Linked DNA regions of Thiocapsa rosea. The protein of the gene in region 1 interacts with the protein of each later gene in a pairwise test. Links are inferred from orthologs where the notes say so. Each region holds a gene or a part of one and is shown in the gene's direction. Other genes may lie near its edges.

The links. The genes of interacting proteins can lie anywhere in the genome.
Region 2: the proteins of BDD21_RS11570 (region 1) and minC interact in binary tests that used the Escherichia coli proteins (3 or more experiments, as listed by UniProt). The link is inferred for Thiocapsa rosea from one-to-one orthologs.

Annotation. Positions count from the first base shown.
Region 1 is NZ_RBXL01000001.1:2,617,693-2,621,721, reverse strand. The notes cover bases 618-3,616. They hold BDD21_RS11570 (carboxysome peptide B), read left to right. Parts: upstream 618-1,968; coding sequence 1,969-2,265; downstream 2,266-3,616. Other genes in these bases: BDD21_RS11555 (ferritin-like domain-containing protein), read left to right, coding at 3,301-3,616; csoS1 (alpha-carboxysome major shell protein CsoS1), read left to right, coding at 2,928-3,236; csoS1 (alpha-carboxysome major shell protein CsoS1), read left to right, coding at 2,400-2,705; csoS4 (alpha-carboxysome shell vertex protein CsoS4), read left to right, coding at 1,694-1,969; BDD21_RS11580 (carboxysome shell carbonic anhydrase), read left to right, coding at 618-1,694. Also shown: more of BDD21_RS11580, read left to right, coding at 1-617; more of BDD21_RS11555, read left to right, coding at 3,617-3,777; BDD21_RS11550 (4a-hydroxytetrahydrobiopterin dehydratase), read left to right, coding at 3,790-4,029. UniProt on the Escherichia coli protein: Probably forms vertices in the bacterial microcompartment (BMC) dedicated to ethanolamine degradation. It may be involved in transporting positively charged molecules into and out of the BMC.
Region 2 is NZ_RBXL01000001.1:2,913,170-2,915,995, forward strand. It holds minC (septum site-determining protein MinC), read left to right. Parts: upstream 1-930; coding sequence 931-1,722; downstream 1,723-2,826. Other genes in the region: recR (recombination mediator RecR), read left to right, coding at 1-293; BDD21_RS12910 (histidine triad nucleotide-binding protein), read left to right, coding at 328-672; minD (septum site-determining protein MinD), read left to right, coding at 1,772-2,581; minE (cell division topological specificity factor MinE), read left to right, coding at 2,585-2,826. UniProt on the Escherichia coli protein: Cell division inhibitor that blocks the formation of polar Z ring septums. Rapidly oscillates between the poles of the cell to destabilize FtsZ filaments that have formed before they mature into polar Z rings. Prevents FtsZ polymerization.

The DNA of each region.
Region 1 (4,029 bases):
CAACCCGAGCGAGCCTGATCTGGGCATCCGCACCCGCGACCGCCGCGCCGCCCTACCGGCCGCGTTCGCGAGGCGAGTCCGGTTCCGGTGCGCCCGCAGCGACGCCGGAGCCGGTGACGGCCGAATCGGCTAAGCCCACACCGGCCACGACCGAGCCGTCGACGCAGGCTCGGGGTCAACGGATGCGTCCGCGGCCTCCGTCTCGCACAGCCGGCGCCGATGCCGCCAAGCGCTCGGCACGCCAGCCCAAGCGGGCCGTCGTTCCGGCAGCGGAACCCCGACAGGCTCGGGATCCGAGCGGGCAACACCCGCTGACCGACCGCGACGGCAACGCGAGGTTGCAGCGCTACGAGGAGCGGATCAAGACGGCGTTCGATCGGATCGTACCCGTGCTCAAGCGGATCTCGGCACTCCAGCACGCGTCCGACTTCGAGCGGCAGGCCCAGTCGATCGCCCGGGACGCGTTGGGCTTCGACCTGCCCGAGCACATGCTCGCGGATGCTTGGGTCACCCAGCTCGATCTGCGGCGTCTGTTCGCCTGGTGCGTGTTCGAGACCTACCGTCGGATGACGGATGACTTCTTCGCGAACGACCCGCTCGGCGGGCACGAGATCCGAGACTTCGACCGTTTCCTCCAGGACTGCGGCTTCCATCAGCTGGATGTCACGCCCTGTGCAGACGGGCGCTTGGCCCACGCGATCAGCTACGTGCTGCGTTTGCCCTGCGGCGCGGTGCGGCGCAAGCCCTACGCCGGCGGATTGTTCGATGTCGAGAACACGGTCTCCAAGTGGGGCGAGGTCGAGCTCGGGCGATTCCGTGAAGGGATACCGAACACCGCGGATGCACCGACCCGCTATCTCAAGTCGGTGATCTATCACTACAGCTCGGTCGATCCGCATCATCAGGGCTGCGCGGCCCACGGATCGGACGATGCGGCGGCGGCGCAGGGCGCCTTGGATCGGCTTCTGGCGTTCCGCCAATCGGTCGAGAACGGTTTCTGCTGCGGTGCCTCGGTGGCGCTGCTGCTGATCGGCTTGGACACGGACACGGACGCGATCCGGGTCCACGTGCCCGACGGCGAGGGCCACATGGACCTGACGCAGTCGGTCGATGCGCTCAAGGTCCACGCGATCACGCGTGACCTGGAGCCGACCGCGGCGCGCGCTCGGGTCGCCGAGCTGGTCAAGGCGCACGCACCGGCAAGCGCCGATCCGGGCATGCTCCGGCTGGTCGCACGGCTGATCGAGAACAACCTGTCGCAGATCGACTATGTGCGCCAGGTGCACGGCGGCCACTATGCGGATGTGGGTCACGCCGAGCATTTCATGGGTGTCGGCATCGGGTTCGAGGAGATCCAGCTGCGCAACCTGACCTACTTCGCCTACCTGTACACGGTCGAGGAAGGGGCCGCGGATCTGGACGTCGGGCGCAAGATCTTCAGCGGACTGAATGTCTCGCGCGGTCTGCCGATCCCGATCGTCATCCGCTTTGATTATCACGGCGGTGTACCGGGTGCGCGCGAGCGCGCGGTGACACGCTGCCGGCGGCTCGATGCCGCGCTCGCCGGCCGATTTGCCGATCTGGCAGACCGGGGCCTGCTTCACCGATTGCTCGTCGTGCGCGACAGCGACGCGGGCGCCGGCATCGAGGTCGTCGGATGCTCGCTGACCGCCCCGACGGCGGGAGGCCACTGATGAAGATCTGTCAGGTGGAGCGCCCGCTGGTCTCGACCAACCGGATCCCGGGATTCGAGCACAAGCATCTCTTGGTGGTGCGCGACGGGAGCACACAACAGGTTGCGGTCGATGCGGTCGGCTGCGTACCGGGTGACTGGGTGATCTGTGTCGGCAGCTCCGCGGCGCGCGAGGCGGCCGGCAGCAAGGAGTATCCGAGCGATCTGACCATCGTCGGCATTATCGATCATTGGCCGCCCGAGACGGAGGCCGCCGGGCCGCGAGGTGCAGGCTGATGGAGATCAGGCAGGTGATCGGATCGCTGGTCTGCACGCACCGGATCACCGGGCTCGGGCACTGGGATCTGCGGCTGCTGCAGGACACGAAAGGCAAGCAGTACGTCGCCACCGACCCGGTGGACGCCCGACCCGGCGACTGGGTCTTCGTGGTCAGCGGCTCGGCGGCGCGTTATGCGATGGGCAACGCCGCCATCCTGACCGATTTGACGATCGGCGGGATTATCGATCACTGGGAGGCGCATGACGTAGCGGCGGCTCGGCCGACCGCGGCCCTCGCCGCGAAGGCGGCCTGAGTGCATCCGCCGGCCCTTTGAGCGACAGCGGATCCGCTGTCGCTGTCCGCACCGGCGGACGGCCTTGAATCCGGATTGAAGATGATCGGGCAGCATCGCCCGCGGCGACTTGGTACACAGAGGAGACACGAACGATGGCAAACGAAAAATTCGGAATCGCGCTCGGGATGATCGAGACCCGTGGACTGGTCCCCGCCATCGAAGCGGCGGACGCCATGACCAAGGCCGCCGAGGTGCGCCTGATCGGGCGCGAGTTCGTCGGCGGGGGCTACGTGACCGTGCTGGTACGCGGCGAGACGGGCGCGGTGAACGCCGCGGTGCGTGCCGGTGCGGATGCCTGCGAGCGCGTCGGCGACGGCCTGGTCGCGGCCCACATCATCGCCCGCCCGCACCGCGAGGTCGAGCCGATCCTCCCCGTCGGCGGCCCGGCCGTCGACTAATTCAAGGTCAGCAATACGCGAGGAGCAATCAGCTGGAGGCTGAAAGCTGGGGGCTGAAGGCTGAAAGCTGGAGGCTGGAGGCTGGAGGCTGGAGGCTGGAGGCTGGAGGCTGATAGCTGATAGCTGATAGCTGACAGCTGACAGCCGATAACCACCCGCCGAGAGCAAATCGCGACACACTTAATCAACGATCAACACGACACTTAAGATTGGAGAGCACAGATGGCCAGTGAAAGCTACGGGATTGCATTGGGGATGATCGAGACGCGCGGACTGGTGCCCGCAATCGAAGCGGCGGATGCCATGACCAAGGCCGCCGAGGTGCGCCTGATCGGACGCGAGTTCGTCGGCGGCGGCTACGTGACCGTGCTGGTGCGCGGCGAGACGGGTGCGGTGAACGCCGCGGTGCGTGCCGGTGCGGATGCCTGCGAGCGTGTCGGCGACGGTCTGGTCGCCGCGCACATCATTGCCCGTCCGCACCGCGAGGTCGAGCCGATCCTGAACCGCACCCTGCCGGCGGCCGCCGACTGATCAAGCGGCGTTCAGCCATGAGCCGCTCGATACCGGCGGCAAGGGGTTGAATCTAGGTTGAAGCATGAGACACGCACGCATTCATCCTCGTACCCTTGGCTATCTCGGTCGCGCCTTGAGCTTGGAGCTGTCCGCAGTCCAGCAGTACATGACCCAGGCCTCACTCGCCGAGGCCTGGGGCTTGCCGGAGGCGGCGGTCCGTCTACGCGAGGAAACGGTCGAAGAGATGCAGCATGCCGAGCGCATCATCCAGCGGATGTTGGCGTTGGGCGTTGCGCCGAACGGATCGCAACTGCGTCCGGCCGGCGTCGCGCGCACTCTGGTCGAACTGCTTCTTCAAGACGCGGTGCTCGAATCCGAGATCGTCGCCCTCTATCGCGAGGCGGTGATCTTCTGTCGACGCGTCGGGGATCGGGAGAACGGTGACTTCTTCGAGGCACTCCTGAACGAGGAGTCCGCTCACGCTCGCGAGATCGATGACTGGCTGGCCTCGCTCGGAGTCCCGCGCTATCGTGACCCCTCGGAACGTGCCTACTTTTAAGGGATCCCCGTCATGAATCAAGGCTGGACCGAGCGTCAGCGTCCCGTACGCCTCGAACGCCGCCTGGAGTTTGCCGATTACGAGGCTACCCGCGATTTCCTGGATCGGGCGGCGAGCCTCTCGGAGCGCGTCGGCATCTATCCGGACATGAGCTTCGGGCGAACCTACGTGAACATCACCCTACATGCCGAGGACGATGCGACCGCGTTGGGAGAGCCGCTCCGGCACTTCGCGCGCGAGATCGATGCGCTG
Region 2 (2,826 bases), 300 kb from region 1 along the record:
GACTCTATTTCGTGCTCGGCGGGCGGCTCTCGCCGCTCGACGGGATCGGCCCGGAGGAGCTGGGCCTGGACCTGCTCGACGCGCGTCTATCGGGCGGGGAGGTGCGCGAGGTGATCCTCGCCATCAGCCCGACCGTGGAGGGGAGTGCGACAGCGCACTTCATCGCCGAGTCCGCCGATCGGCACGGGGTCAGCGCGACCCGCATCGCCCACGGTGTTCCGCTGGGCGGAGAGCTCGAATATCTGGACGGCGGCACGCTGGCGTTGGCCTTCAACGGTCGGCGCCGACTCTGACACCACTGGTCTCATAACGGAGCGGATCGCAACGATGTCTGATACCATTTTCGGCAAGATCGCCTCAGGCGAAGTCTCGGCCGACATCGTCTATGAAGACGACGACCTGGTCGCTTTCCGAGACCTTCACCCGCAAGCGCCGACACATATCCTGGTGATCCCGCGCAAGCCGATCCCAACCCTGAACGCGGTGCAGCCCGAGGACGCCGAGCTGATCGGCAAGCTGTTCCTGGCCGCGGCCAAGATCGCCGAGCAGGAGGGGATCGCCGCCAGCGGCTACCGGACCTTGATCAACTGCAACGCGGGCGCCGGGCAGACGGTGTATCACCTGCACCTGCACATCCTGGGCGGGCGTCCCATGCAGTGGCCGCCGGGCTGATCGATGTAGCAGGGCACGTCGCGTCACGGCGATTGGAGCTGAGCAAAGATCCCGAGTGATCATTTTCGTTGTCGTTGTCGTTGTCGTTGTCGTTGTCGTAATCGATGGTCGACAACGACAACGACAACGAATGGTCTCGACACATCGGCCGTGCTGCACTAGGACCCGGAACCGGACGTCGTCGATGAACGGCGGCCTTTTGATTCTTTTGATTCATTCCAGCGGAGATCGGCGGGCGTTTGCCCCGAAAGCAGCAAAATGGCAGGGTATCAACGCACGTCTGTCGGGGATCGCCCCGCCGTCTTCGAGCTCAAGGCGGCCGGTTTCACGCTGCCGATCATTCGTCTGCTCGAGGCCGACATCGAGGCGGTCGCCGCCGAACTCGGTGCCCGGGTCGAGCAGGCGCCGGAGTTTTTTCGCAATACGCCCGTCGTGATCGATCTGAGCGCCTTTCCCGAAGGGGGTGGCGAGGTCGAGTTTCCGCTCTTGGTCGGCCTGCTGCGCGGCTACGGGATGATTCCCTTCGGCGTACGTGGCGGCAACAAGGCCCAGAACGAGGCCGCGGAGGCGATGGAGCTGGCGATCCTCGGCGAGCACGAGACCCGTGCGACCCGCGCCGAGCGCAGCGTCGCGCCCGAGGAGCCCGCGCCGAGCGCGCCCGCCGCGGCTGCTCCGTCGGTGCAGCAGGCCGAGCCCGCGCCAACGCCGCGTGCAGGCGCCGGTGCAGCCTTCACCCTGGTGACCCGCCCGGTGCGCTCCGGGCAACGGGTCTACGCCGCCGGTGGGGATCTGTCCATCATCGCCGCGGTAAGCTCGGGTGCCGAGCTGATGGCCGACGGCAATATCCATGTCTACGGCCCGCTGCGCGGTCGTGCACTGGCCGGCATGAAAGGCAACACGGATGCGCGGATCTTTTGCCAGGATCTCCAGGCCGAGCTGGTCTCGGTTGCGGGGCATTACCGGGTGAGCGAGAACATCCCGATGGAATTGCGCGGCGTTCCCGTCCAGATCTATTTGGACCAGAAGATTCTCAGGATCGAAAAACTTTGACCCGACGCAGGGTTGGGCGACGGACCATCCCATTTTGGAGGCGGCTACTTTGGCGAGAATTATTGTGATCACCTCGGGCAAGGGCGGGGTCGGCAAAACGACCACGTCCGCCGCGTTGGCTATGGGATTAGCACAACGCGGTCATCGCACGGTTGTCATCGATTTCGATGTGGGCTTGCGCAACCTGGATCTCATCATGGGTTGCGAGCGCCGTGTCGTCTACGATTTCGTCAATGTCATCAATCAGGAGGCCAACCTCAACCAGGCCCTGATCCGCGACAAGCGTTGCGACAACCTCTATGTGCTGCCGGCCTCTCAGACGCGCGACAAGGATGCACTGACCAAGGAGGGCGTGGGCCGAGTGCTCGAGGAGCTGGCCCACGGTTACGACTTCATCGTCTGCGACTCGCCGGCCGGCATCGAGCACGGCGCCACCATGGCCATGTATTACGCCGACGATGCCATCGTGGTGACCAATCCCGAGGTGTCCTCGGTGCGTGACTCCGATCGCATGTTGGGTATCCTGTCGAGCAGATCGCGTCGAGCGGAGTCGAACGAAGAGCCGATCCGCGAGTTTCTGCTGCTCACGCGCTACGATCCGGCGCGGGTCGAGAAGGGCGAGATGTTGAGTGTGGACGACGTGCAGGAGATCCTGTCGCTGACCTTGATCGGCGTCATTCCGGAGTCGAAATCCGTCCTCACCGCATCCAACTCCGGCGTCCCCGTGGTCCTCGATCGGGAGAGCGATGCCGGCAAGGCGTATGCCGATACGGTTGCTCGCTATTTGGGCGACGAGGTGCCGCACCGTTTTCTCCACGTGGAGAAGAAGGGCTTCCTGAAGCGCTTTTTCAGAGGCTGACCTATGGGCTTACTCGACTACTTCCGCTCCTCGCGACCGAAGGGCTCTGCAAGTGTAGCCAAGGAGCGGCTGCAGATCCTGGTGGCCCACGATCGCACGCAACGTGGCCGACCCTCGTATCTTCCGCAGCTTCAGCAGGAGATCCTCGAGGTGATCCGCAAGTACGTGGAGGTCGACATGAACGCCGTCTCCGTCAAATACGAACAGGAGGACAGCCACGAGGTCCTAGAGCTGAATATCGTCCT